DNA from 3 places in the Paracoccus broussonetiae genome. Region 3 is predicted to be linked to each of the others. Evidence: riboswitches for the same ligand, from Rfam matches in the RefSeq annotation. Region 3 holds a riboswitch; each other region holds the start of a gene.

Region 1 (9,815 bases), on a different contig from region 3:
CGACCGCGGCAATGACCATGCGCATCGTCTGTTCCGGTCAGTTCTGGGGCCGGCGGGCCTCTTCAGCCGCGTGATCTGCGCGCATCCGCTCAAGCGTGGCAGAACGCAGCGCATCCGCCGGCATCCACATCTTTTCAAGCTGATAGAATTCGCGCACTTCCGGGCGGAACAGGTGAACGATCACATCATCGGTGTCGATCAGGACCCAATCCCCGGTTTCCTTGCCCTCGATCCGGGCGGTGCGGCCGGTCTGTTCCTTCAGACGCTGCACCAGCTTTTCGGCGATGGCGGCCACCTGGCGCGACGAACGACCCGAGGCGATCACCATGTGATCGGCCATGGCAGAACGGCCGCGCAGGTCGATGGTCACGACCTCTTCGGCCTTGTCGTCATCAAGCGAGGTGAGAATGCGGTCCAGTAGCTGATCGCTGCTCAGCTCGGACTCCGCGGTGGACGCAGCCGGCGAAGGGGCCGGCGAAGCGGTATTGGACAGGGGTTCATCCTCCGGTCATCGAGCCGAAAAACCCCGGCACTGGGTTCCATCAATGTAGCATGAATCGCCGTCCGCTCAATGTTCCGGGCCGGTTTTTGTTGACGATGACGCCGCGGGACAGGCGAAATCCCGCGGATTTTCCTGCCTCTCCGGGCAGTTGAGCCCGGACTGGACCCAGGCAAGCTGGTTCGTTTGAAGCCGCGTCATCTCGTCCCGGCGGTCGCTTGCCCCATCACGGACCAACGCATCAAGCGCAAAAAGCGCCGCAATCACCAACGGAACCACCCGCAGCAGGATGCGAATCGTCATGTCCTGGCCCTCCATCCGACTGGGCCGGGATGATAACGCAGATGACACGAAGGGGAATTGACAGGCGCGTGTGTCGATATTGCCTGGCCCGTCAATTCATCGTAATACTGCCGCCATGCGAGGATTCGTCTATTTCGACATCCATGACCGCGCCCGCCTGCCGGGGCGGTTTTACGGCGAAAGCCTGTCCGTCACTGCACGACTTTGACGGTCGATGGCGCGTGCCAGCGCCCTGCCGCGTATCGCGGCGCCAATTTTCGCGTTTTCCCAGCTACTCTTTCGGAAAGAGAAAGCCATGACCGGCAACACCAATATGGGCGCACCGCGCACCCTCTACGACAAGATCTTCGACGCGCATGTGGTCGACCGTTCCGATGACGGGACCTGCATCCTTTATATCGACCGTCACCTGGTCCACGAAGTGACCTCGCCCCAGGCATTCGAAGGCCTGCGCATGGCCGGCCGCAAGGTGCGCCGCCCCGACCAGACCATCGCCGTTCCGGACCACAACGTTCCGACCACCGCCGACCGGGTGAACGGGATCGAAAACCCCGAGGGCCGCATCCAGGTCGCCGAACTGGACAAGAACGCGCGTGAATTCGGGCTGAACTATTACCCGATGTCGGATGTCCGCCAGGGCATCGTCCATATCGTCGGCCCGGAACAGGGCTGGACCCTGCCCGGCATGACCGTCGTCTGCGGCGACAGCCACACCGCGACGCATGGCGCCTTCGGCTCGCTTGCCCACGGCATCGGCACGTCCGAGGTGGAACACGTCCTGGCCACCCAGACGCTGATCCAGAAGAAGTCCAAGAACATGAAGGTCGAGATCACCGGCAAACTGCTGCCGGGTGTGACCGCCAAGGACATTACTCTGGCCGTCATCGGCAAGACCGGCACCGCCGGCGGCACCGGCTATGTCATCGAATATTGCGGCGAAGCGATCCGCGAGCTGTCGATGGAAGGTCGCATGACCGTCTGCAACATGGCGATCGAAGGTGGCGCACGCGCCGGTCTGATCGCCCCGGACGAAAAGACCTTCGCCTATGTGAACGGCCGCCCGCACGCCCCGAAAGGCGCTGCCTGGGAAGCCGCGCTGAACTGGTGGAAGACGCTCTACACCGACGAAGGCGCGCATTTCGACAAGGTCGTGACCATCCGGGGCGAAGATATCGCCCCCGTCGTGACCTGGGGCACCTCGCCCGAGGACGTGCTGGCGATCACCGACAAGGTTCCCGCCGCCGAAGACTTCGAGGGTGGCAAGGTCGAGGCCGCGCGCCGCAGCCTTGACTATATGGGTCTGCAGCCCGGCACCCCGCTGAACGAGATCAAGATCGACGCGGTCTTCATCGGGTCCTGCACCAACGGCCGGATCGAGGATCTGCGCGCTGCCGCCGGCATCCTCAAGGGCCAGCATCTGGCCGAGGGCGTGCGCGGCATGGTCGTGCCCGGCTCGGGTCTGGTTCGGCTTCAGGCCGAGGAAGAGGGTCTGGACAAGATCTTCACCGATGCCGGCTTCGAATGGCGCCTTGCCGGTTGCTCGATGTGTCTGGGCATGAACCCCGACCAGCTTGCCCCGGGCGAACGCTGCGCCGCGACCTCGAACCGCAACTTCGAAGGGCGGATGGGCCGTGGCGGACGTACGCACCTGATGTCGCCGGTGATGGCGGCAGCAGCGGGCATCAAGGGCCACCTGACCGACGTGCGCGAATTCATGGCCGAGACCGTCTGACTTCGGCGCGGCGGGGCACCCTGCCCCGCCGCAGCAGAAGCACGGCGTTCACGGCAATCAGCACCAGCCCGGCATTCTCGAACCAGAAGTTGAAACGGATGTTCGCGAAATCCATGCTGATGAGACGGTCGACATGATGGAACCCCACCGCCCGCACCAGAACGAAGCCGCAAAGCACGGCAAGGCCCAGCAGGGCCAGGCCGTTTGCGTGCAACTGACCGGAAAGCGAGCGCAGGGCAACCAGCAGGGCGACCAGCACGACCAGAACCAGCACAGCGATGAAGGCGATCTGCACCAGCCAGCGCTGGTCATACCAGCCCTGCACATGTGCCAGACAGCGCCCCGTCGCGGTCAGCGCGGTTTGCAGGTCAAGCTGCTTGTTGATGGCCAGGAACGCCATGATCGCCGCGATCGTGCCCCACAAGCCGCGCGCCGCACCCTGCGGCTGGCGGCGCAGGACCATGATCGCCAGCACAAGGCATATCACATACGAGACCACCGTCAGCCAGCCGGTGATCTCGGGATCCCCGATCTGCGGCCTCCAGTCGCCAAAGATGCAATCGCTCAGGCCGGACAGGCCGGGGAAACCAAACATCGAACATACCTCACGGACGGTGGCAAACTGCCGTCGCCAAAAAGCTAACGGCCACCCACGCGGCCAGTCAATTCTGCGAGGAAGCAAATGGACAAGTTCACCACATTGACCGGGATCGCCGCTCCGATGCCGCTGGTCAATATCGACACCGACATGATCATCCCCAAGCAGTTCCTGAAAACGATCCATCGTTCGGGACTGGGCAAGAACCTGTTCGACGAGATGCGCTATGATTCCGAAGGCAACGAGGTTCCGGATTTCGTCCTGAACCAGCCCGCTTATCGGCAGTCGCAGATCATCGTCGCGGGCGACAATTTCGGCTGCGGGTCGTCGCGCGAACATGCGCCCTGGGCGCTGATGGATTTCGGCATCCGCTGCGTCATCTCGACCAGCTTCGCGGACATCTTCTTCAACAACTGCTTCAAGAACGGCATCCTTCCGATCGTCATGCCCAAGGAAGTCGTCGACGTGCTGATGGAAGACGCCCGCAAGGGGGCGAATGCCCGCATGACCGTCGATCTGGAAAATCAGGTCGTCACCACCTCGGACGGGCAAAGCTTCGCGTTCGAGGTCGACGCCTTCCGCAAGCATTGCATGCTGGAAGGGCTGGATGACATCGGCCTGACGATGGAGAAATCCGGCTCGATCGACAGCTTCGAGACCCAGATGGCCCAGAGCCTCCCTTGGGTCTAAGGGCGCTTGCCGGGGCGGTCCTTCTTGCCGCCCTGGGTTCCGCCACCGCGGCCGCGCCCCTGCGGATCGCCACGTTCAGCCCCGACCTGTCGCGAGACGGGCCAGGGCTTCTTTTGCGCGATCTTGGCCGCAAGGACGCCCAGATCGACGCGGTCGTCCGGGTGATCGCCGAAACCCGACCCGATATCCTGCTGCTGACCGGTTTCGACTGGGATCTGGACGGGCTGGCCTTGGCCGCCTTCCGCGCCCGGTTGTCGGCGGCTGGCGCGGATTATCCGCACAGTTTCTCGGCCCGCCCCAACGCGGGCATGCCCAGCGGGCTGGATCTGGACGGAAACGGCAGGGCCGGGACCGCCAATGACCGGCAGGGCTTTGGCCGCTTTTCCGGGCAGGGCGGCATGGCGATCCTGTCGCGTCACCCGATCGGCCCGGTCCTTGACCACTCGGCGTTCCTGTGGCGCGATCTGCCCGGCAATCTGATGCCCCCGGCCGCGCCCGAGGTGGCGGCCGTGCAGCGCCTGTCCTCGGCCGCACATTGGGACGCGACGCTGACCGTCGCGGGAAAGCCGCTGCACCTGCTGGCAATGGCGGCCTCGCCCCCGGTTTTCGACGGGCCCGAGGATCGCAACGGCAGGCGCAACCATGACGAGTTGGCCTTCTGGCTGGACCGGCTGCCCGGCGCGCCCTTCGTGCTGGCGGGCAAGCTGAACATCGACGCTGCCGACAGCGAGGGGCGCCCCGATGCGTTGGCCCGGATGATGGCGCGCGTGACCGATTCCCTGCCCGCAAGCGAAGGGGGCAGGGCTGCCGGCAGCGCGGGCGTGAACGCGGCTCAAAAGGGCGACCCGGCGCTGGATACCGGCGACTGGCCCGACGACAAGCCGCCCGGAAACCTGCGCGTCGATTACGTCCTGCCGCAAAAGGGCCTGAAGGTGCTTGGCTCGGGCGTATTCTGGCCCCCGACGGGCGAACTGGCGCAGGTGGCGCTGGCGGCCTCCAGCCATCGGCTGGTCTGGGTCGATATAGACTGGCCGCCCGCCGAGCGGTGAGCTGACCTAGAACTCGACCCCCGGCTGCGCCTTGATGCCCGCGCGGAAGGGATGCTTCACCGCCTCCATCTCGGTCACGAGATCGGCGGCCTCGATCAGGGCCGGATCGGCATTGCGCCCGGTCAGCACGACATGGGTCATCGGCGGCTTCTCACGTTGCAGGAAATCCAGCACCTCCCCCACCTGCAGATAGCCATAGCGGAGCGCGATGTTGATCTCGTCCAGCAGGACCATGCGGATGCGAGGGTCGCGGATCAGCTCTTGCGCCTTGTCCCAGCCCGCGCGCGCCGCAGCAATGTCGCGGTCCCGGTCCTGGGTTTCCCAGGTGAAGCCCTCGCCCATCGCGTGAAACTGGCACAGATCGCCGAAATGCCCGGTCAGCAACCGCCGCTCGCCCGTGTCCCATGCACCCTTGATGAACTGCACGACCGCGCAGGGCATGTCATGGGCGATGCAGCGCAGAATCATCCCGAAACCCGAGGACGACTTGCCCTTGCCCTTGCCGGTATGGACGATGACCAGCCCCTTTTCGCCGGTCTTGTCCTGCATCATCCGGTCTCGGGCGGCCTTGATCTGGGCCATCTTCTCGGAATGGCGGGTATTCCCTTCGGCTGACATCGCGACTCCCTTGCTTGACAAGTGCGGGCGCCCGGCGCACTTCTTTGCCTGCGCTGGTCCTGCCTTATGGCAGGCTAAGAGGGAATGCGACAGGCCTTGGCCTGGAAAGCAGCCGCCCCCGCGACCGTGACCGGAAAGGTCGCCCTATGCCACTGGCTTCGGCCGGGAAGGTGGGCCGACCGTTGGCGAAAGCCTGAATCCGCAAGCCGGGAGACCTGCCTGCGCCTTGTTTGACCGGCGGACGGGGTGTTCCTGCTTGGGTTCGTGGCACGAATCCCGTGCCCGCATACCCGCACCGCGCCCGCCACATGGAAATGAAGGGCGCATGGACGTTTCACTGCTTGTCTGCACCACCTGCCGCGCCGGCCAGCCGGTGCTGGATGGCCAGCCCGTCGCGGGCGCAAGGCTGCATGCGGCGCTGGACGGCGTGGCCCCGCCCCCGGGCGTCCGCATCATTCCCGTCGAATGCCTCTCGGCCTGCAACAGCGGCTCGGCCATCGCGCTCAGCGGGCCGGGCCGGTGGAGCTATGTCTATGGCCGGATGGAGATCGCGGACGTGCCCGAGATCCTTCAGGGCGCGGCCGCCTATGCCGCCAGCACCGACGGCATCGTGCCATGGCGCGACCGCGTCGCGATTTTCCGCAAGCGCAGTATCGCGCGCATTCCTCCGATTGGGTGAAAGATGACCGACCTGACCAAGACCCCCGTCACCGTGATCACAGGCTTCCTTGGCGCGGGCAAGACCACGCTGATCCGGCACCTGATGCAGAACCCGCAGGGCAAGCGGCTTGCCGTTCTGGTCAACGAATTCGGCACCGTGGGCGTCGACGGCGACATCCTGAAATCCTGCGCGGATGAAAGCTGCCCGGCCGAGAACATCGTCGAGCTGTCGAATGGCTGCATCTGCTGCACCGTCGCCGACGACTTCATCCCGACGCTGGAAGCGCTGATGGCCCTGCCCCGGAAGCCGGACCACATCCTGATCGAGACCTCGGGTCTGGCGCTGCCCAAGCCCTTGCTGAAGGCCTTCGACTGGCCCGCCATCCGTTCGCGCATCACCGTCGACGGCGTCATCGCCCTGGCCGATGCCGAGGCGGTGGCCGCGGGCCGCTTTGCCCCGGACGAGGACGCAGTGCAGGCCCAGCGCGCGGCGGATGAAAGCCTGGACCACGAAACGCCGCTGTCCGAGGTATTCGAGGACCAGATCGCCTGCGCCGATCTTGTCCTGCTGACCAAGGCCGATCTGGCGGGAGAGGCCGGCCTTACCGCCGCCCGCGCCGTGGTCGAGGCCGAGGCGCCGCGCAAGCTGCCGATTCTGCCCTTGTCCGAGGGTGTGATCGATCCGCGCGTGATCCTGGGCCTGAACGCCGCTGCCGAAGATGACCTGGATGCCCGCCCCAGCCACCATGACGGCGCGGATGACCACGAGCATGACGATTTCGACTCCGTCGTGATCGACCTGCCCGAGATCGCCGATCCCGCCGACCTGTCGGATCGGATCGCCCGGCTGGCGCGTGAACGGAACATCCTGCGGGTCAAGGGCCATGTCGCCGTCGCGGGCAAACCCATGCGCCTGCTGGTGCAGGCCGTGGGTGCGCGGGTCCGCCACCAGTTCGACCGCCCCTGGGGCGACAGCCCGCGCCAGTCGCGCCTTGTCGTCATTGCCGAACATGACGACATCGACGAAGCCGCGATCCGGCACATCCTGACGGCCTGACCCATGCATGTCGTCTTCCGCGAAAGCCGTGGGCTTGAGGAGACCGAGGTTCCGACGGACCCCGGCCAGACCTCGGCCGACATGGTCGTGCTGTCCTTTTCGGACAGCGACCTTGGTGCTTTCGCGGCAGGCTGGCATCGGGGCGGGCTGCCATCGCTTCGGCTGTGCAATCTTTCGGCCCTGCGCCATCCCCTGTCGGTCGACCAGTATTGCGAGACGGTTCTGTCCGGCGCACGCGCCGTTCTGGTCCGCCTGATCGGGGGCGAGGGGTATTGGCCCTATGGCATCGCCAGTCTTCAGGATCTTGCCCGGCGGCGGGGCATCGCGCTGGCCATCCTGCCCGGCGACGGGCACGAGGACGCCACCCTCGACCGCCTCTCGACCCTGCCGGTGCCGGTGCTGCGCAGACTGGCCGCGCTTTGCGACAGTGGCGGCGCTGACGCGGCCCGCAGCGCGCTGGCCGTGTTGGCCGCATCCGCGGGACTGGATGGGCCAGAGGTCGCGGATGCGCCCACCGTCCCGACTTTTGGCTTCCATGATCCGGATGCCGGGATAATGGCCGCGCCACTTGGCGGGCCGCGCCCGGTTCTTGTCAGCTTCTACCGCAGCTATCTGACCAGCGCCGATCTTGACCCGGTCGACGCCCTGATCCGGGCGCTGCGGCTAGCGGGCTTTGCCGCGACCGGGGTCTTTGCCCCCTCGCTGAAATCCCCCGGATTTGGGGAATGGCTTGCCCCGCACCTGCCCGGACTGGCCGCGGTGGTGAACATGACCGCGTTTTCGGCACGGGACGACGCTGGCGCGACGCCCTTTGACGGCGCGGATTTCCCGGTATTCCAGGTGGCGCTTGCCACCTCGACCCGCGATCTGTGGCTTGGGGAAGAGCGCGGGCTGTCCGCCGCCGATCTTGCAATGCATGTCGTCCTGCCCGAGATCGACGGGCGGATCTTTCTGGGCGTGGTCAGCTTCAAGGCCACCCAGCCGCGCGATCCGGTCCTGCAATTCTCGCGCCAGATCCACAGGGCCGATCCGGCGCGCATCGCGGCGGCGGTGGCAAAGTTCGCGGGCTGGCACCGGCTGCGCGCGCCGGTGGCACAAGCGGCGGCACGGGCGGTGGTCTTGTCCACCTATCCCGGAAAGCCCCATCAGCTGGCGCATGCCGTCGGGCTGGACGCGCTGGCCTCGTGCGGCGCGATGCTGGGCATTCCACATCACGATCTTGGGCAGCGGCTGATGCGCGAACGCCTGGACTGGCCGCTTGCGGATTATTGCACCACGCTGGCAGCCCTTCCCCCCCGCCTGCAGGACGATCTGGCAAAGACCTGGGGCGATCCGGCGGCTGACCCTGCGGTGCAGGACGGGGTCTTCCGCTTTGCCGCGATCCGACACGGGGATGCGCTGGTCGCGCTGCAACCCGAAAGGGCCGAGGTCGCCACCCGGTCCGAGGACTATCACGACCTGATTCGCGTGCCCCGCCATGGCTATGTCGCCTTTCACCTGTGGCTACGGCAGCAGGTTCGGGTCATCATCCACATGGGCGCGCATGGTACGCTGGAATGGCTGCCCGGCAAGGCGGTGGCCCTGTCCGACGATTGCTGGCCCGAGGCGCTGCTGGGCGACCTGCCGGTGACCTATCCCTTCATCGTCAACGACCCCGGCGAGGCGGCGCAGGCCAAGCGTCGGCTTGGCGCGATCACGCTGGGCCACCTGCCCCCGCCTTTGGTCGATTCCGGCCTGCCGGAAACCCTTGCCGGGCTGGAACGCCTGCTGGACGAATATTCGACCGCCGACGGGCTGGACCCGCGCCGGCGCGACCGCCTGATCGGCGCGATCCGGGACGAGGCCCGTGCCGCCGGGATCGAAGCCGATCTTGGCCTGCCCGCCGACGCCTCGGCCGCCGAGGCAGTGCCCCGCATCGACCGCTTCCTGTGCGATCTCAAGGACAGCCGCTTTGGCCATGGCCTGCACGTCTATGGCAGCGGGAATTGCGGGACCGAGGAGCGCGAAGGTCTGGCCCGCGCAATGGCGGGGCTGCGCGTCGCACCCGGTCCGTCGGGCTCGCCCGCGCGCGGGCGCAGGGACGTGCTGCCGACCGGGCGCAACATGTTTGCCGTCGATCCGCGCGCCGTGCCCACGCGCGCGGCCCATGCGCAGGGTGTGAAGCTGGCGGCAGAGTTGTTGCGCCGCCACCTGCAGGATCACGGCTACTGGCCCCAAGGGCTGGTCGTCGACCTGTGGGGCAGCGCCACGATGCGCACCGCGGGCGAGGATTTCGCCATGGCGCTGCATCTGGCGGGACTTGCGCCGCGTTGGGATGCGACCTCGGGTCGCGTGACCGGGGTCGAGGCGTTGGCACTGGCCGAGCTTGGCCGGCCCCGGATCGACGTGACACTGCGCGTCTCGGGCCTGTTTCGTGACGTGTTTCCGGGTCTGGCCCAGATGTTCCAGACCGGGGCCGCGATGCTGGCCGCGCGGGACGAGCTGCCCGAGGACAACCCCTATCGATCCATCGCGCCGCGCGTCTTCGGTCCCCGACCCGGCCAATATGGTGTCGGCATCGGTGCACTGGCCGAAACCTTCACGCCCGAGGCCCGCCGCGCCGCGGGCGA
Region 2 (9,815 bases), on a different contig from region 3:
CGAGGCGCATCGCGAGGGCGTGGCAGGTGGAAATGGTGACCCGGCTTGCCTCGTCACCGATCAGCGACTTCAACCTTTCGCGCACTTCGACCGCGGCGTGACGGTTGTAGGTCAAAACCAGAATGCCGTTCGGAGCCTCGCGCCGCACCCGGATCAGATAGGCGATCCGGTGCACCAATACCCGCGTCTTACCGGAACCCGGCCCGGCAAGCACCAGCACATTGGTTTGCTCGCGATCATCGGAAACGATTTTGGACTGCGCCGGATTGCCGAGACTTTCGACGATCTGGCGCCAGCTTTCCGGTGTTGTCTGACGCCGAAGCTCCCCGGCTCGATCTGGCATCCAGCGCTTGAGGAAGCTTTCCTTGTCGAGCTGGAAATAGTCATGCGCGAGCCCCTCGGCCTCGGTCATCGAACTCAGGCCGCGTTGTGCATAGGCTGCCATGATATGGGTCTGGACGGTCTGCTCCGCGTAATGCTCCTCCAGGGGAAGGAAGTCCTTTTGCGTGAACTGCCCTCCGCCGGGATTGAGGTGAACCGTGATCGCCGGACGGAAAATGGTCAGGCCGCGCCCAAGCGTCACCGTGCCTTGTTCGTGCAGCCACATTAGCGCTCGGCCCATCAGCTTGTTCGGGTCGCGAATGGCACCTCGCAGAAGCACATCCCCGGTGATCGCGGCCTGAAGCTTACCCATGGTGGATTCGACGCGGATATCCTTGCCCCGTGCGCCCTTGCTCACCAGGCCTTCGAGATGCTGCAGCAGAAGCTCCGCGCCCCGACGCCGCAGCTCGGCTGTGAGCGAGAGCATATCCCACGACCGTTGCAGACGGACCAGGCAGGTGTTGCGGTTCACCTTTCGGAGATGGATGTTGCCGCGACCGCCATCCTCGTCCCGCCCGTCTTGGGCAAAGCTGCGCAAATGTGCCTCGACAAGATGAGGCCGGACCCCCTCATGCCCATCATCGCGCAACGCCTGACAGGTCGCAGCGAGGTTCAGGGGTTGTGGATCACCGTCCTCGGCATCGGGTGCTGCCTCGCGCATGGCTGATATCAGCGCGGTCTCCAGCGCGGACGACCGCCTGAAACGCAGCCTCGAGGAATCCTCGCCGCCGACATGAACGAAGACGGTGAGCTTCGTGTCGTCGGTGGCGATCCCCAGTGCCTCGAGATCGGACAATGCCTTGCGCAGCGCCCCTCCCTTCAGTCCGCTGACACCCGAAAGTTCGTCTGTCGAGACCCCGGCTTCCGGTGAAGCATTCATCAGATGCCGCACCAGATCCAAAAGCTGCTTGCGGCGAGAATTGGCGATCCCGGCCTTTGCGAGGATCGCTTCAGCCTCCGCCATGCTGTGGACCCGCAGCGAGGATGGAAAGACCGATACCCGGTTCTCCTCGCGGGTCAGCAGGACCGATTCCTCGAGCCATGCTACAGCGGTCTTGACCCGGGTGTCGTCGGTCGTCGTGTCACGCTCGAACTCCCTTTCGGTTTCCTCGCGGACGATCTCCCCGGTGGTGGCGACCACTGCACCGCTTTGCTTGCCGCGCGTATCGAGACGACGCAGAGCCTTGAGGATGGCGCCGATCTCATGCCGGGCCAGCCTCGATCGGGCCGACAGCGAAAACTGCCGCTCGACGTCTTCGTGGCTGAAGAGCAGGACGCAGACAGCCGGGTCGCGGTCCCGTCCGGCGCGCCCCGCTTCCTGCAGGTAGTTTTCCAACGAACCCGGTATATCGCAATGGACCACGAGCCGGATGTCGGGCTTGTCGATCCCCATGCCGAAGGCATTGGTCGCGGCAATGACGCGCAAGTCGCCAATGCGAAAGCGTTCCTGCACCTCCTGCTTGCGTTCGGGCGTCAGCCCGGCGTGGAAATAATCCGCGTCCAGACCCTGCTGCCGAAGGAACTCGGCCACGCGCTCAGTTGTGGAGCGGGTGGCGCAATAGACCACCGCGCCGGATACACCTTCCTTCGGAAGCGCGCCTTCGATCGTGTCGAGGATGTCTGCGAGCTTGCGGCTGCTATGGGTCTCATGGACCTCGAAAAGCAGGTTGTGTCGGGTGGCGCCGCCATCGAGTAACAGCAGGTCCACCCCAAGGCGCGACTGGAAATGATCGCGGATGTCACGCACGACTTCAGGTTTGGCGGTTGCGGTCAGGCAGATCACTGGCGCCGGATCCTGATCTCCAGAGAACTCGCGGATGAAGCGCGAGACATAGCGATAGTCCGGGCGGAAATCATGGCCCCATTTCGAGACGCAATGCGCCTCGTCCAGAATCCAGTAGCCGATCTCCCGCTGCGCCAAAACCGAGCGAACCGATGGTGCGCGAAGTTGCTCGGGTGAAATCAGCAGCATAGAGGCGTCACCCATGCGCACTTGGTCCAGTGCTGCCTGTCGCTCCGGCATGGACAGAAGGCCGTTGATGGTGACGCATCCGCTGATGCCATGCCGGACGAGCCCCTGCACCTGATCCGCCATCAGGGCGACAAGCGGCGAGATCACCACCGAGAGCGAGCCGATCTTATCGAACCGCGAGAGCGCGGGAATCTGATAGCAGACAGACTTGCCGGTCCCGGTCGGCAGGATGCCAAGGACCGATTTCCCGGCCATGGCCTCGGCGACGATGCGTTCCTGAAGCGGAACGCCGGCATCATCCTTTGGTTCGGGCCGGAAACCGTCGAAGCCAAACCAGCGGGACAGAGCGTGCTTCGGGTCGCTCATCTCGCGGCACCAATGGCAGGCTGGATCGGCGCAGGCGCGGTCGCGAAGATGGCGCACGATCATCGAGGCTTCACGAAACTGGGCCCGGACCCAGGGCGGCATGACGGAATCCCCGCCGGCCACCGAAATCCAGGACAGGGCATAGGCCATCGGCCAGCCAAGTTGCGGCGATGACAGCCGGTTGATCGTCTGCAAGGAGCGGAACGAGCACGCCTTGCCTTCGAGAAGTTCGCCGATGGCATTCTCTGCTTGGACGGCGTGAGGACGAGGCGCTTGCCGAATTTCGGTGAACAGCGCATCGAAGCCGCTGCTGTCCGGCGAACACGTGGACAGAAAGTGATACGCTGCCAAGGCGGAAGGATTTTCGCGGTTGAGGGCGGCAAATGCCGCGATCTGGTTCCCCAGCACCGTCAGCACCAGCCGCGCGTCAAGCTCCGGGTCATTGACATGTCCAGCCTGCAAGCGGCCGTCATGATGGTGCTTGACGAGGTGATGATAGGGGTTTCGCGGGAACGCGAGGGGATTGAGCCAGAGCGTATCGATAGGCCTTTGTGCCAGTTTGGCCAAGCGCGGGCGCATCGCTACCAGATGCGGCAGATCGTGGCGGATGATGTTGTGGCCAAGCAGAAAGTCCGCTTCGGTTGCCAGAAATTCAAACCGATCTAGCGCCGCTTCCCGGTCACCTTTCTTGAACAGGATTTTCTGATCGTCCGAGTGACGCACCGCGGCAAATGCAAATGTCAGCGCGCGGGTCGGATCGACTTCCAGGTCAACAGACAGGCATCGCTCGATGAGCGGTATGGATCTTTGATCGCGCCCGGCGTCGTTCATGTCGAAGTTCTTCATTGAGAACGAAAACTTACCGATTTGTGATCATAGGCATGGCTCGCCACACATTACCAGCCTCGAGGCCGAGGCTGCCTCCGCTCACCGTCATACTGATTCACGTGCCTTCTCATCTGGGAGAAGACCCGCGCCTGTGCGGACTATTTTCGCTGTTCGACCTGAGCGTCCTCAGCCGGCCCTGGAGCGGACTTGAGGTGTAGCGGCAACTGGTTGTTCGAATGTCCGCTTTAGCCCCATTGCGGTCATTCGCTATAAGTAGGGCTGACGCGATTTATATCTGCTTTCCAATTGTATGCAGCTGGGCGCACCTTACGATCAACTTCGGTGTGAGCTATCGCGTTTGGTTAGGAGATGTCTGCTGTCCCCAAATAGACGATGTCTATCCTGCCGGGGCCAGTGGCTACGGTCGCCATCATCAAGCCAAGACGATTGGGATTAAGAGCGGTCTGCAACGTGCCGAGCGCTGCGCCGTCGGCCGATAGCATGTGGAGTTGACCGCCCCAATCGTGGACTTGCGCCGGTGTGCCAGAGAGCGGCGGAACGCCGAGCCATTTGAAGGCAGCCCAATATCGCCGGTCGGACGAGGTCCGGTTTTCAGCAGGTGTGAAGCTCTGCGCAAGTTCCAGCCAAATCGACTTAGTTTCGACCCCGTCAAGCGAACATGCGTCCGAGACAGGCAGGTTCAAGAACCCGGAGCCTCGGCCCCGCTCTGTGCGCGATGCCGGGTGAGGTCGACTGGTCCGGAATAGGGATAGGAAGAGCTCAGTCTGATCGAAGATCACGAATTCAATGTGCTCTCCTTGCGCGGACTGGATAAGACGGTCGAATCTTGCGGCATCGTATGTCTGCACTTTCGCATCCGCAAAATCGACGTGCCTGACGCTGAGGCGACGTGCGCGAGGCGTAGACATTGTCACTTGCGTGCTTTCGGCTCTCTGGCTAACAGGATCGCGTCGGTTTCCGAAAGGAATTGAAAGGGAATCCGTTGGGGCAATCGCCTCGAAACGGAACTGCCCCCGCAACTGTAGGCGGCGAGCAGGATGCGAATACGCCACTGTGGCCCACGGGCCATGGGAAGGCCGCATCCCGCGATGACCCGCCAGTCAGGAGACCTGCCGACGGATGAAACTCTAACGATCCGGGCGGGGTGTCCGGGGAGGTGCCAGATGCTTCATGCCTGCCGAACTGTCGGTCCGGTCCTTCGTTGCTGCGTTCCGTATCCGGACGCGGCTTTGCCATGGCCATTCCCCAAGCCCTTCGCCTGCAACCAGACCGGAGACTTGAGATGTTCCTGAAATCTACCCTGACCGGACTTCTTCTCGCTGGCGCCGCCATGCTGCCCGCCGCGGCAGAAACTTCATATCCGTTGAAGCTATCGAATTGCGGCATCGGTCTGTCCTTCGACGAGGCGCCGGAAAGCGCGGTGACCGTGGGTCAGGCCGCGACCGAGATCCTTTATTCGCTGGGTCTGGCCGACAAGGTCGCCGGCACCTCGGTCTGGTTCACGGAAATTTTGCCCGAGTTCAGCGAAACGAACGCCGGGATCGAGCGTCTGGCCGACAATGACCCGAGCTTCGAAAGCGTCGTCGCCAAGCGTCCCGGCATCGTGACCGTGCAATATGAATGGCATGTCGGCCCGCAAGGCATCGTCGCCACCCGCGAGCAGTTCTCGGACCTCGGGATTCCGACCTATATCCTGCCCTCGGATTGCACCGGAAAGGACAATAGCAAGGGCTCGGACGGCACGCGCAGCGACATGTATGCGATGGAGAGCATCTATCGCGGTGTCTCGGACCTGGGGCAGATTTTCGATGTGGCCGACAAGGGCGAGGCGCTGATCACCGATCTGAAGTCGCGCGAGGCCGCCGCGATCGACAAGGCCAAGGCGCTGGGGCTGAAGGATGCCTCGGCGGTGTTCTGGTTCTCCTCGGCCGAGATGGACATCGACCCCTATGTCGCCGGTCGCAAGGGTCCGCCAGCCTACATGATGAATGCGCTTGGCCTGAAGAACGTCGTCGATAGCGACGAGGAATGGCCGGTCGTCAGCTGGGAGACCATCGCGCGAGCCAACCCCTCGGTCATCGTCGTGGCGAAGATGGACCGCCGCCGTTTCGAGGCCGATGATTATGAAAAGAAGATCGGCTTCCTGAAATCCGATCCGGTGACCAGCCAGATGGATGCGGTGAAGAATGACCGCATCATCGTGCTGGACGCGCATGCGATGGACCCCTCGATCCGCAATATCGACGCGCTTGAGACCCTGGCCGGGGCGCTGCCGAAGTTCGGCCTGAAATGACCGAGGCCGCCATCCCCTGTGCCGCCGCTTGGCGGTCGCGGCTGATCCTACGTCTGACGCTGGGGCTGGCGGTGCTTGTCCTTGCCGTTCTGGTGGGCGTGGTTCTGGGCGAGACGCCGCTGCCGCCGTCGCAGGTGGCGACGGTGCTCGCACAGAAGCTTTGGGGTGCAGCATCGGGCGTCGATCCGATCGACGCAGGCATCATCTGGAATTACCGCCTGCCGCGCACGCTGGTCGCGGCGGCCTGTGGCGCGGGGCTCGCGCTGTCGGGGCTGGTCCTGCAGACGCTGGTGCGCAATGCCCTTGCCGATCCCTATCTGCTCGGCGTCTCGGCCGGGGCCTCGACCGGTGCGGTCGCGGTCACGATCATGGGCGTCGGCGCGGGGGCCATCGGCATCTCGGCCGGGGCCTTTGCGGGGGCCGCGCTCGCCTTCGGCATCGTCGCGGCGCTCGCGCGCGCAGCGGGGGGTGGATCGGCGCAGCTGGTCCTTGCCGGGATTGCGGGCTCGCAGCTTTTCAACGCGCTGACCAGCTTCTTCATTGCCAAATCCGCCAATGCCGAGCAGGCGCGCGGCATCATGTTCTGGCTGCTCGGCAATCTCTCGGGCGTGCGCTGGCCGGATGTGGCGCTGGCGGTGCCGGTGGCGCTGGCGGGGCTGCTGGCATGCGCGGTGCATATCCGGGCGCTTGACGCCTTCAGCTTCGGCGCGAGTGCGGCTGCCTCGCTGGGGATCGCGGTGCGACGGGTGATGGTCGTCCTGCTGGGGGCGGTGACGCTCATGACCGCGGTGATGGTCAGCCTTGTCGGGGCCATCGGCTTTGTCGGACTGGTCGTGCCTCATGCCATGCGCATTCTGGTGGGGGCTCGGCATGGCGCGCTGGTCCCGGCCTCGGCGCTGGCGGGAGCGGTCTTCATGATCGCGGCGGATGTGGTCTCGCGCGTGCTGATCCCCGGTCAAGTCGTCCCCATCGGCGTCGTCACCGCGCTGGTCGGCGCACCGGCATTCGCGCTGATCCTGATCCGCAACCGGAGTCGCGCATGAGGATCAGTGCAACCGACCTCTCGCTGCACGCGCAAGGCCGCAACATCGTCGACGGCGTCGATCTGCAGGTCGCAGCGGGCGAGACGTTTGGCCTGATCGGCCCGAACGGGTCGGGAAAATCGACGCTCCTGCGTCTCCTCGCTGGGCTCGACCGCCGCGCCAGGGGGATCGTCGAATTGGGGGGCGAGCCCGTGAGCAAGTTGCCCCGACGCGAAATCGCACGCCGCCTTGCCATGGTCGAGCAGCAGGCCGAGACAGGTGAGGCACTGACCGCCCGTCAGGTTGTCGAGCTTGGGCGCACGCCCTGGCTTTCGGCCCTGGCCCCCTTTGGCCCTGCCGACGCTGCCATCGTGGACAACGCGCTGCAGGCGGTCGGCATGAAGAGCATGGCCGCCCGGGCTTGGGCCACGCTTTCGGGCGGCGAGCGACAGCGCCTGCAAATCGCGCGCGCGCTAGCGCAACGGCCCCGCATCCTGCTTCTGGACGAGCCGACGAACCATCTGGATATCCACCATCAGCTTGCGCTGCTGCGGTTGGTCCAAGATCTGCCCCTGACCGTGGTGATCGCGCTGCATGACCTCAATCAGGCGATGGGCTGCGACCGACTGGGAGTCATGGCAGGGGGCCGCATGGTCGCCTGTGGCCCGCCCGACGCGGTCCTGACCTCCGATCTGCTGCGCAACGTCTTCCGGGTGGGTGCCACCACCCTGACCGATCCGAGGGACGATGTCAGCCTGCTGCGCTTCCACAACTTGGAGACGTTCAATGAAATACCTGCTGCTGCCGCTGATGCTGCTTGCAAATCCCGCCCTTGCCGAAATCCATGAGATCAGGATGCTCAATCGCGGCGATTCCGGCCCGATGGTCTATGAGCCGTCCTATCTGAACATCGCGCCGGGCGACACGGTTCGCTTCCTGCCGACCCAGCCCGGCCATAATGCCGCGACGATAGATGGCATGCTCCCGCCGGGTGCCGAGCCTTTCAAGTCGAAGATCAACGACTCGTTCGAGATTACACTTAGCGCGCCGGGCGCGTACGGCGTCAAATGCTCGCCGCATTATGCCATGGGCATGGTCATGCTGATCGAAGTGGGCGCCAGCTCCGAGGTCGCCTTGCCAGATGGCCTGCCGAAACGCACTGCCGAACGCTTCGCAAAGATCATCGCGGAACGCGAGCAGACGCAGAACTGAATCTGGCCTTCGGCACGGGCGCAAAACTCTGGCACGATCAGGATCACGCGGCTATAGATCCGACATTCACCTAGGTTCCCGATGCGCCAGTCCGCCACATCCTTTGCCCGTGCCCTCCCAGCTCTCGGCCGGGCGGTGGCGCTGGTCTTGGTCCTGCCCTTCGTGCTGCTCTCGCTGATGGCGCAAGGCACGATGGTGGCACAGGGCGCAACGCCGCAAAGTTTCATGGTCGTGCTCTGCGCCGATCACTTGCCGGTTGAGATGGTTCTGGATGCCGATGGCAATGTCGTCCGCGCCGACGAATATCGCGCAAAGCAGAGCGAGCAGGTCCCCAAATCGCCGAAGCCGCCATGCGATTGGTCGGTTCATGCCCAGCCCATGTTGGAGGCCGCGCCAGCCTTGCCGGTTGTTGCCGCGCAAATAGGCCGTCCCGCCGACCCGGCCGCCGCGCGCGACCAACGCATGCTGCGCGCAGAAGTCCTGGCCCCCTCGGCACGAGGTCCGCCCGTCGCGTGAATTCCGCGCCGCTCTTGGGCGGCAAGTGCAATTCACGGACAGGTAATCCCATGAAATCGAATATTCTGGCGGCCCCGGTGCTGGGCGCGCTTTTCCTTGGCATCCTCGGCGCTGGTGCTGTTGCGGACCCCATCACCCAGAAGGGCCTGACAATCTCGGATGCCTATATCCGGGCCATGCCGCCAAAGGCTCCGGTCGCGGGCGGCTTCCTCAAGATCCGAAATGACGGAGCGGAGGCGGATCGCCTCGTCTCGGCACATTCGCCAAAATCGGGTGAGGTGCAGATCCACGAGATGACCATGAACGGCAGCGTGATGAAGATGCGCGAGCTGCCCGAAGGTCTGCCGATCCCCGCCGGAGAGACGGTCGAACTGAAGCCGGGCGGCTATCACCTGATGTTCGTGGAAGTTCCGGAGCCCTTCGCCGAAGGGCAGACGGTCGAGGCGACCCTGGTCTTCGACAAGGCCGACGAGGTCACGCTGCCCTTCGAGGTCCGCGCCATGCGTTCCGCACCGCAGGCGGGTGAGGGTCACGATACCGGCCATTCGGGTCATTGACCGCCCAATCCCAGCCATCACCGGCGTTCCTTCGGCGGGCCTTTCGCAGATGCGAGGACAAATGTCTTACTCAGCCATTTCCGCTCGCCCGGCCACGGGCTTGAGCGATCTTTACCGGGCAGTCTGGCGCTGGCATTTCTATGCCGGTTTGCTTGTTCTGCCCTTCATGATCACCCTTTCGATCACAGGCGCGATGTATGTATTCCGCGACAAGATCGACAACTGGTATCACGCCGATCTGAAGCGGGTGCAGGTGCAGGAAAGCCAGCGGCTGGCGCCATCTGGGCTGGTCGCGTCGGCACTGGATGCGGTGCCCGGAACGGCGATCAAGTATACCGACCCGGTCGATGCGGGTGCCTCGACAGAAATCACCGTTTCGACCGAGGCGGGGAAGATGGCGGTCTATGTAAACCCCTATAACGGTCTGGTGTTGGGCGCGATGCCGGACAGGTCGACTCTGATGTGGACGGTTCGAACGCTGCACAGCTTCAAGTATTTCGGAACCTATGCCCGCTATATCATCGAGATCGCGGCGGGCTGGTCGATCCTGCTGGTCGCCACCGGTATCTACCTGTGGTGGCCGCGCGGGCAGAGGGGCGGCGTGGTCTCGGTCCGGGGCAAGCCGCAGCGGCGTGTCTTCTGGCGCG
Region 3 (9,815 bases):
ACGACCACGACCCATACGATGAGTGTCGGGGACACGTTCAACGGCTCGATCGGTCGCGGGGGGGATGCCGACTGGGTGCGCGTCAACCTTCAACCGGGGGTCTATGTCGTCACGCTGAACGGAAACGGGGCCAACGCGCTGAGCGATCCCTATCTTCGCATCCATTCGGCGAACGGAGCGGTCATTGCCTCGAATGACGATGGCGGCTCGGGGCTGAACTCTCGCGCTGTCGTGACGATTGCCCAGGCGGGGACATATTACCTGGACGCGGCAGCCTATAGCTGGTCCGATTCGGGCGGTTATTCGCTGCGCATCACGACAAATACCGTTCCCACCTACACGATCCCGCAGATCGCCCGGCAGCTGACCGACGGGTTCTGGCAGGATCGGGGAGAGACGCGGCGGGCCTTCGACGTCGATCCGGGCGAGGTGCTGAAAGTCGATATCTCGGGCCTGACCGCAGACGGTCGCCGACTTGCCGTCGCGGCGCTGCAGGCCTGGACCGACGCGACCGGCATCCGCTTCAACACCAACCCGGCCAGCGGCACCGCGGATATCGTCATCGACGACCGCTATTCCGGTGCTTATGCCACCAGCACAACCTTTGGCGGCACCATCGACAGCTCGAGCGTGAATATCGGGCTGGACTGGCTTCGTGCCTATGGATCGGGTTTCGCGACCTATTCCTTCCAGACCTATATCCACGAGATCGGCCACGCGCTGGGGCTGGGTCATGCCGGCAACTATAACGGCTCGGCAAGCTTCGGGGTCGACAACCTGTTTCGCAACGACAGCTGGCAGGCATCGGTGATGTCCTACTTCAGCCAGGACGAAAACCCTTACATCCATGCCGATACCGCCTTTGTCACCTCGGCCATGATGGCGGATGTTGCCGCGATGCGCGTGCTTTACGGGCATGCGGACCTGCGCATGGGAAACACGATCTATGGCGAGCACAGCAATGCCGGGGGGAACTATACCCGGATCTCGAACCTGCTCGCCTCTCCGGCCACCCGCAATGACATCACCTTTACCATCGTGGATGATGGCGGGGTCGACACGCTTGACCTGCGCAGCGACACGACGAACCAGCGGATCGTGATGGCGGGCGGCGGGATTTCGGACGCTTATGGGCTGGTCGGGAACATCTCGATCATGACGGATACGCGGCTTGAAAACCTGCAGGCCGGTTCGGGCAACGACCGGGTCTCGGGCAACGCCTTCAACAACACCATCTGGGGCAATGCCGGGAACGACGTGCTGAACGGCGGGGGCGGCAACGACACGCTGATCGGCGGGGCGGGGCGCGATACGCTGGTCGGGGGCATCGGGAACGATGTCTACCACGTCGATGCTCTGGACGTGATCGTCGAGCAGGCGAATGGCGGCGTCGACCTTGTCAATTCCGCTGCAAGCTTCACCTTGGGCACTGCGCTCGAACAGTTGCGCCTGACGGGAACCGCCGCGATCAACGGCACCGGCAATGCCGAGGCGAACGTGATCTACGGCAATGCCAACGCGAACCAGCTTCGGGGACTGGGCGGCAATGACATGCTCAGCGGGAATGCCGGGAACGACAGCCTGTGGGGCGGCGCGGGGGCGGATGTCTTCCTGTTCAATGCCGGGCGGGACCGGATCATGGACTTTCAGAACGACATCGACACGATCCAGATCGACGACGCGCTGTGGGGCGGCGCGCCCAGATCGGTGGCGCAAGTGCTGCGCCTTGCCACCGTCGCCGATGGCGACGTGGTCTTCAACTTCGGCAATGGCCACAGCCTGACGGTCGAGAACCTGACCAATATCCAGGCGCTGGCAAACGACTTGATCATCATCTGATCCTGCCGCCGCCCGGACGGATCAGGTGTCCCGGGCGGCGCGACCCAGAAGCTGGACGATCAGGCCCTGCGGGGCCTCTTCGACATGGGCCGCGACGCCGAAGCAATCGGCCAGGTTGCGCGTCGTCAGGACCGCGCGTGGCGGCCCGTCCGCCGCGATGCGACTCCGGTGCAGCAGGACCAGTCGTGTGCAATGGCGCGCCGCCAGCCCCAGGTCGTGAAGCGAAGCAAGCACCGTGCGCCCTTGCGAGGCAAGCTGGCGGAACATCTGCATGACCTCGATCTGCGCGGCCGGATCCAGCCCCGAGATCGGTTCGTCCGCGATCAGAAGCGGCGTTTCCTGTGCCAGTGCGCGGGCCAGCAGTGCGCGGGCCTGCTCGCCCCCCGACAAGGTGGTGGCGCTGCGGTGGCGCAGCCTGTCCAGCCCCAGAGCGGCGATGGCGCGATCGGTGGCAAGTCGGTCGACCTCGGCCGCGGCGTCGGGATGGGCGATGCGCCCGAGCGAGACCAGCGCCTCGACCGAGACCGGCCAGGCGATCTCGCGGCCCTGCGGCATGAAGGCGGCCGCGCGGGCGCGTTCGCGCGGCGGCAGCGCGGCCAGCGAGGATTGCCCGGCGAAAGGCAGCAATCCCTGTGCCGCGCGCAAAAGCGTGGTCTTGCCCGCGCCATTGGGGCCGATCAGTCCCACGAACTCGCCCGGTTGCAGGGCCAGGTCGATCCCGTCGATCACGACACGGCGGCCGTGACGGCAGGACAGGCCGGACAAAACCAACCCGGTCATAGCGCGTTCCCCCGTGTCTTCAGGATCAGGCGCAGAAAGAATGGCGCGCCGACCAGCGCCGTCAGCACGCCCAGCTTCAGGTCGCGTTCGGGCAGGATCAGGCGCACCGCGACATCGGCAGCCAGCACCATTGCCGCCCCGCCAAGCGCCGAGGCAGGCAGCAGGCGCGAAGGGCGCGCACCCACCGCGTGACGCAGCACATGCGGTACCACCAGACCGACGAAGCCGATGGTTCCCGCAACCGCGGTGGCGCCACCGACCAGCGCCGCTGTGCCGGCGACCAGCAACAATCGCAGCCTGCGAAGGTCGACGCCCATCGACGCGGCCGCATCCTCGCCCAGTGTCAACGCATCCAGCTGTCCCGTGATCGGCACCAGCAGGGCAAAGCCGGCCAGCAGGAAGGGCAGGACGATCCAGACATGCAGCATGGACCTGTCGGCCAGCGATCCCAGCGTCCAGAAAATGATCTCGTTGGCGGCAAAGGGGTTGGGCGACAGGTTCAGCACCAGCGAGGTCGCGGCCCCCGCCAGGGCCGAAATCGCGATGCCCGCAAGGATCAGCGCCAGCGCGCCGCCCCGCGCGCCGGCCAGTATCAGCACCAGCAGGACCGAAACCAGCGCCCCGGCCAGTGCCGCCAGCGGCAGCGCCAGAGGAAAGGCCAGCGACAGGCCGGTATGGATCGCAAGCACGGCCCCCAGCGCGGCCGAGGCGCTGGTCCCGATCAACCCCGGCTCGGCCAGCGGGTTGCGCAGAAAACCCTGAAGGACCGCGCCAGACATGCCAAGCGCCGCCCCGACCAGCACGCCCAGAATGGCGCGCGGCAGCCGGATCTCGCGCATGACCAGCGCCAGCATCTCGTCCCCCTGTCCCAGCAGCGCCGCAAGGGCGGGACCGGGGCGGACCCCGGCGGGACCGATCAGCAGTGACGCCGTGAACAGCGCCGCGACCAGCAGGGCCAGCAGCGCAAGTAGGCGGGAATAGCTTGCGCGGATCATTTCGCCTCCGGCATGGAAAGGCGCTGGTCCCGAAGCCGGGCGACGGCATTGAGGACAAAGGGGGTGCCGCACACCCATTCGGGGTCGTTCATCGGTGTCGAGGGCAGCCGACGCGCCAGCTCCCGCAGGGCGGGGTGGTCCAGCGGCTCTTCGGCGCGAGAGCGACCGGGATAACGCCGCCCCTTGACCAGCAGGTCGGAACCGGACAGCAGCAGCGTTTCCAGTGGCAGGTAGCCCCCGGCAGCGATCCCCCTGCGGTCGGCAAGGTTTTCGAAGCCGGCCAGCGCGATGATCTGGCCGGGCAAGGTCAGGCTGCCCGAGCTGTAGCCATTGGCGGCGTAAAGCGCGGCAAGCGGGCGTGGACCCGGCGGGGCGTCGTCCAGCCGGGCCAGGTCGCGGTCGAAATCCCGGATTGCATCCCCGGCGGCAGGTTCGCGCCCCAGCAGTTCGCCCATGCGGCGCAGGTTGTCGCGGATCCCGGCGACGGTTTCATCAGCCGGAAAGGTTTCGACCCGAATGCCCAGCCTTTGCAGCATCGCAAGGGTGACGGGGTTGGTGTAATCGCCCGCCAGCACAAGATCGGGGCGCAGCAGATAGATCTCTTCGGCGGTGCCGCCATTGGCGGGAAAGGCCCGCGCCTGATCCGCCATCGCTGAGGTCGAGGGATCGCCCGCATGGCGCGACACCGACACAAGCTGTCCCGGTCCCGCCAGCAGCATGGCCAGCTGATCGGTGCACAGGTTCATCGACACGACCCGTTGTGGGACATCGGCCCGCGCAAGAACGGCGCAAGGCAGCGCCAGCGCCAGCGCCAGAAGCCCGGACCTTACCATCGGGCCTGCAGCCCCGCATAAAGCGTGCGACCCTGCGAGGCAAAGCCCCAGACGTCCGAATATTCGCTGTCGAAAAGGTTCACGACCCGCCCTGTCACCCGCACCCGTTCGGTCAGGTCATAGCCCGCCGACAGGTTCACAAGGTTATAGGCCGGCAGTTCGGCCGTCGCATAGTCGCCGAAGAAGCGCGTGTCGAAATTGCCCGAGACGTGGCGGAAATCGGCGGTGACCTGGCCGCGGCCTTCCAGCACAGCAAGCGTGGCGGACAGTCCGAATTCGTTGCGCGGACGCCGGATTTCGATCGAGCCGTCGGGATTCTTTGCGTCCAGATAGGTATAGCTCAGCGCAAGGTCCAGGTTCGCGGTGGGTTTGATCCGGGCGCTGGCCTCGATCCCTTGGCGCGGGCTTTCTCCCGACTGGTTCACATAGCTGGCCCGGCCATCCGGGGCGGCGCCGTAGACATAGGTGATCTCGTCCTCAAGACGCTCGTTGAAATAGGTCACGTCGATGCTGCCCAATCCATTCGGCAGTTCGGCCTCGATCCCAAGGTCGAAGCCGCGGTTCTTCTCGGGGGCGAGAAAGGGATTGCCGACGCTGTAGGCGTCATTGGCGTAAAGCTCGAAGAACGAGGGATTGACCATCCCCGCCCCGGCCGAGGCATGAAGCCGGAATGGGCGATCTGGAATCTGCCAGGACAGGCCGATGTTCCAGCTGGTGAAGTCGTCGAAGACCCTGTTGTCGTCATGACGGATCCCGGCCTGCAGATCGATGCCATTGTCAAGGAACGCCCGGTACTCGACGGCCAGCGAGGTCATCTCGCGGTCGAAATCCGGCGCGGTCGAGGCCTCGTCCTTTTGCCCCTCGGCCATGACGTTCAGAAGGTGGTGGGCTTCGTCGACGGCAAGGCCGTCCAACCCGAAACTCAGCCGGTACTTCAGCTTGCGGGTTTCGCCCCGTGTCTCGTTTTCGCCCTGCAGGCTCTGCTTGAAGATGCTGTCCTGATATTCCAGGCGCTGCGTCAGCCGTCCGTCCAGCATCGACAGTTCGGCCCAGGTCGCGCCCTGGAATTCGTCCCGGTCGCCAAACAGGCCGGGATCGTCGACGACATATTCGTCGGTGGTGGTGGCGCTGTAATTTTCGGCATCATAGTCATAGGTTTCGGTCGCCCGCCGCAGTGTGGCACCCAGCCGCAGGTCGTCGGTCGCCTGGAACCAGCCGGACAGGCCGATCGTCTTGCGGGTCAGCCCGTCCTTTTCGCCGCCATCGCCCGACTGGTCGAACCCGTGGTCGTCCTTCGCGGACAGATTCACCGCCAGCCCGCCGCGAGATCCGTTCCGGCTGGCATAGGCCGAGGCAGAGGCACCGTTTCCAACCTCGACCGCGCCGCCATAGGACAGCCCCTCGCCGCCCTTTCGGGTGATGATGTTGATCACGCCAGCCGAGGCGTTCGATCCGTAATAGACTGATTGCGGGCCGCGCAGGACCTCGATCCGCTCGACATTGGCGGTTTCCAAACCGCTCAGGATGTACTCATCCGCTCCGCCCGTGGCCTCGATCCCGTCGATCAGGATCAGGGTGTGATCTGCTTCGCCGCCGCGGATGCGGACCTGGGTATGGGTCGATCCGGTGCTTGAAACCGAGACGCCCGGCACCGCGCGCAGGGCATCCTGGATGGTGGCGATGCCCCGCGCCTCGATCTCGTCCGAGGTGATGACGGTGAACGCGCGGCCATAGGCATCCCCGGCGATCGGCGCGAAGCCGGCCGAGAGGATGACCGGGTCCAGCGTCACCACATCCTGCGCGGGGGCGACGGCGGGCAGAAGGGTGGCGGTGACGGCGGTGGAAAACAGATGGCGCAACTTCATGCCTTGGCCTTTCCTGTGCAGGCCGGGGCCTGCCGCTGCAGATTGCCCGCGACGGGAACCGGGGTCCCTGCCACAGGCCGGTGATCTTCACCTCTGCGGAATGGCCGCTTTCACGGCGCGCCCCGCGCCGGAAATGGGTGAGTGCTGCGGCAGGTCTCCTGGCTTGCGGATCGCTGCTCGGGCCGGCCTTCCCGGGTGTTTCCCAGTGGCGTCGTCGGCCTTCGCTCACCGCCTACAGTTGCGGGGGCAGCCGCGGCATGGCCTTTCGGCGCACCGCATTCCCTTTTGATCCGACGGCAGTACCGCCGGAAACCGAAGCGTTCCTGTGTTGGCGCAGGATTGCGGGCTCTGTCAAGCAGACTTGCGGCACGGCTTTGGCGGCACCGGCAGTATCGCGGGTCCGCAAACGAAAACGGCCCGGAGAGACGATCTCCGGGCCGTGGTTTCTGGACGTGGCGCCTCAGTCCAGGCTGACATTCGCGGCCTTCACGACCGGCTCCCATTTCGCCATCTCGGCCTTGACGTGCTCGGCCAGTTCCTCGGGGCTGGAGGCGACGATGCTGGCCGAGAATTCGCCCATGCGGGCCACGACCGCCGGGTCGGCCATGGCCTCCAGCGCGGCCTTGTTCAACGCGGCAATGGCTTCGGGCGGGGTTCCGGCGGGCGCGAAAAGCGCGTTCCAGCTGTAGGTTTCATATCCCGGCAGCGTTTCGGCAATGGCCGGGATATCCGGGAACGAGGGCACGCGTTCCTTGGTCGTCACACCCAGCGCTCGCAGCTTGCCACTGGTGATATGGCCCGAGGAAGACGGCAGATTGTCGAAGATGATCGGCACCTGGTTGCCCAGAACATCAGTCAGCGCCGGACCCGAGCCCTTATAGGGGATATGCGTGATATCGACGCCAGCCATCGACTTGAACAACTCGCCCGACAGGTGCAGCGGTGTCCCGTTCCCCGACGAGGCATAGGCCAGCGGGTCTTTCTTCGCGAGGTCGATCAGCTCCTGCACAGTCTTGACCGGCAATTCCGGGTTCACCGCCAGCACGTTCGGGACCAGCACCAGAAGCGAGATCGGCGCGAAATCCGTGACCGGGTCATAGGGCTTCTGCTTCAGGATCAGCGGGTTCAGCGCATGGGTCGCGACCGTGCCCATCAGGATCGTGTAGCCGTCGGGATCGGCCTTGGCGACCTGCTGCGCGCCCAGACTGCCGCCTGCGCCGCCCACGTTCTGGACCACCACCTGCTGGCCAAGGGCCTGCCCCATCCGGTCGGCGACGATGCGCCCGACCACGTCGGTCGAGCCGCCGGCCGCGAAGGGGATCACCAGCGTGATCGGGCGGTCAGGGAACGCGGCGGCCGCGGCCCCGGCCAACCCTGCGGCCATTGCGGCGCCCAGAAGAAGGCGCCGGGTGATTTTCAGCATCATGTTTCTCCTCCCATTCTATCGCGACCTCAGGCGTCGCTTTCGGTAAAGACCTCGTCCCGGCGCTTGCGGATCTGGGGCAGGAAGACCAGCACCAGGATCGCGGCGGCCATCAGAAGCAGCGTGGCGCTGATCGGACGGGTGATGAAGGTGGTCGGATCGCCCCGTGACAGGATCATGGCCCGGCGCAGGTTCTCTTCCAGCAGGGGGCCAAGGACGAAGCCCAGAAGCAGCGGTGCGGGTTCGCAGCGAAGCTTGGTCATCGCGTAGCCGAGCAGCCCGAAGAACGCGACGGCGTAAAGGTCATAGGTGTTCGAGGCGACCGAATAGACCCCGATCGAACACATCGCCATGATGATCGGGAACAGCACGTAATAGGGCACGGTCAGCAGTTTGACCCACAGCCCGATCAGCGGCAGGTTCAGGACGACCAGCATCAGGTTCCCGATCCACATGCTGGCGATGATGCCCCAGAACAGCGCCGGTTGTTCGCTGACGACGTTCGGACCCGGTACGATGCCCTGGATGATCATCGCGCCGATCATCAGCGCCATGACCGGGTTCGCGGGAATGCCCAGCGTCAGCAGCGGAATGAAGCTGGTCTGCGCGCCGGCATTGTTCGCGCTTTCCGGTCCCGCGACGCCAGCAAGGGCGCCCTTGCCGAATTCCTCGGGGTGCTTGGACAGCTTCTTTTCCACGGTATAGCTGGCAAAGCTGGCCAGGATCGCGCCCCCGCCGGGCAGGATGCCCAGGACCGAGCCAACGGCGGTGCCGCGCAGGATCGGGCCGATCATCTCGCGCAGCTCGTTGCGCGTCGGGAACAGACGGTTGATGTTTTTGGTCATCACTTCTCGATCATGCTCATCTTCAAGATTGCGCAGGATCTCGGCGATGCCGAAGACGCCGACGGCCAGGGCCACGAAATTCAGCCCGTCGGCATATTGGGTGATGCCCAGCGTGAAGCGCGGCGCGCCGGTATAGATGTCGGTTCCCACAAGGCCCAGCAGCAGGCCAAGCACGACCATGGCCAGCGCCTTGAGGACCGAGCCATGGGCAAGGGCCACCGACATCACCAGACCCATCACCATCAGGCTGAAATACTCGGCCGCGCCGAATTTCAGCGCGATGGTGGTCAGGGGTGGTGCAAAGATCGCGACAAGGAAAGTCGCGACAGTGCCGGCAAAGAACGACCCGATTGCGGCCGTCGCAAGCGCGGTTCCGGCGCGGCCTTTCCGCGCCATCTGATAGCCGTCGATCGCCGTCACGGCGGACGAACTTTCGCCCGGCATGTTGATCAGGATCGCAGTGGTCGAGCCGCCGTATTGCGCGCCGTAATAGATCCCGGCGAGCATGATCAGCGAACTGACCGGTTCAAGCTGGAACGTGATCGGCAGAAGCATGGCGATGGTGGCCGTCGCGCCGATCCCCGGAAGCACGCCGATCAGCGTGCCAAGGATGACCCCGATCAGGCAGAAGGCCAGGTTCGCCAGAGACGAGGCGACCGAAAAGCCAAGGGCAAGGTTGCTGAGAAGATCCATGCCGCCCTCCTCAGAACTGAAGCCAGGGGCCGAAGCGGCGGAAGGGCAGGCCCAGCCCATAGCTGAAGATCAGCGTCGACAGCACCGTGACCGCCAGCGCCAGCACCAGCGCGTACAGCGGCCGCATTCGAACCGAGGCCTGCGCGGCGATCAGCGTCGTCAGGAACAGCGCCGGAACGAAGCCCAGTCCGCGCACCGTCAGTCCGAAGAAGACCGGCGCGGGCAGGATGAACATCAGGCCGCGCCAGGCGACCTTGCCAAAAGGTTCGTCCGCGCGGCCGAATGCTTTCAGCAGGATCAGCAGGCCCAGCAGGAACAGCAACCCCGACAGGACCATCGGGAAGTAGCCGGGCCCCATGCGCAGCGACGTCCCGATCTCCAGCCCGGTGGTTTGCCAGCCGAAAAAGGCCGCGGCGGCCATCAGCAGAAGGCCGGTCGCGATATCCGTGGAATCCTTGGGTTTGGTGGACATGTTTCCCCCCTGTTCAATGCGGTTTCCCGCCGCGCCGGGCGCGGCGGGACCGAAAGGGTTAGTCGGCATA

The links. Region 3 has a riboswitch for cobalamin ahead of RM190_RS17060 (TonB-dependent receptor plug domain-containing protein). Riboswitches for the same ligand answer to the same signal wherever they lie in the genome.
Region 1: it holds a riboswitch for cobalamin, as region 3 does, so the genes downstream of both, RM190_RS02140 (DUF1636 domain-containing protein) here and RM190_RS17060 (TonB-dependent receptor plug domain-containing protein) in region 3, are expected to answer to the same signal.
Region 2: it holds a riboswitch for cobalamin, as region 3 does, so the genes downstream of both, RM190_RS17985 (ABC transporter substrate-binding protein) here and RM190_RS17060 (TonB-dependent receptor plug domain-containing protein) in region 3, are expected to answer to the same signal.

The regions. Positions count from the first base shown of each region.
Region 1 is NZ_JAVRQI010000001.1:411,556-421,370, forward strand. Features, by position in the region: gene rlmH (23S rRNA (pseudouridine(1915)-N(3))-methyltransferase RlmH) at 1-25, opposite strand, end outside; gene rsfS (ribosome silencing factor) at 38-493, opposite strand; gene RM190_RS02110 (hypothetical protein) at 569-817, opposite strand; gene leuC (3-isopropylmalate dehydratase large subunit) at 1,116-2,534, shown strand; gene RM190_RS02120 (hypothetical protein) at 2,515-3,129, opposite strand; gene leuD (3-isopropylmalate dehydratase small subunit) at 3,217-3,822, shown strand; gene RM190_RS02130 (endonuclease/exonuclease/phosphatase family protein) at 3,813-4,871, shown strand; gene cobO (cob(I)yrinic acid a,c-diamide adenosyltransferase) at 4,878-5,489, opposite strand; cobalamin riboswitch at 5,527-5,726, shown strand; gene RM190_RS02140 (DUF1636 domain-containing protein) at 5,815-6,168, shown strand; gene cobW (cobalamin biosynthesis protein CobW) at 6,172-7,206, shown strand; gene cobN (cobaltochelatase subunit CobN) at 7,210-9,815, shown strand, end outside.
Region 2 is NZ_JAVRQI010000014.1:161,404-171,218, forward strand. Features, by position in the region: gene RM190_RS17975 (RecQ family ATP-dependent DNA helicase) at 1-3,565, opposite strand, end outside; gene RM190_RS17980 (hypothetical protein) at 3,910-4,251, opposite strand; cobalamin riboswitch at 4,503-4,699, shown strand; gene RM190_RS17985 (ABC transporter substrate-binding protein) at 4,851-5,861, shown strand; gene RM190_RS17990 (FecCD family ABC transporter permease) at 5,858-6,904, shown strand; gene RM190_RS17995 (ABC transporter ATP-binding protein) at 6,901-7,731, shown strand; gene RM190_RS18000 (pseudoazurin) at 7,670-8,095, shown strand; gene RM190_RS18005 (hypothetical protein) at 8,231-8,611, shown strand; gene RM190_RS18010 (copper chaperone PCu(A)C) at 8,662-9,168, shown strand; gene RM190_RS18015 (PepSY-associated TM helix domain-containing protein) at 9,269-9,815, shown strand, end outside.
Region 3 is NZ_JAVRQI010000013.1:152,389-162,203, reverse strand. Features, by position in the region: gene RM190_RS17080 (M10 family metallopeptidase) at 1-1,839, shown strand, start outside; gene RM190_RS17075 (ABC transporter ATP-binding protein) at 1,861-2,619, opposite strand; gene RM190_RS17070 (FecCD family ABC transporter permease) at 2,616-3,614, opposite strand; gene RM190_RS17065 (ABC transporter substrate-binding protein) at 3,611-4,447, opposite strand; gene RM190_RS17060 (TonB-dependent receptor plug domain-containing protein) at 4,441-6,312, opposite strand; cobalamin riboswitch at 6,444-6,644, opposite strand; gene RM190_RS17055 (Bug family tripartite tricarboxylate transporter substrate binding protein) at 6,773-7,735, opposite strand; gene RM190_RS17050 (tripartite tricarboxylate transporter permease) at 7,765-9,273, opposite strand; gene RM190_RS17045 (tripartite tricarboxylate transporter TctB family protein) at 9,284-9,745, opposite strand; gene RM190_RS17040 (tripartite tricarboxylate transporter substrate-binding protein) at 9,804-9,815, opposite strand, start outside.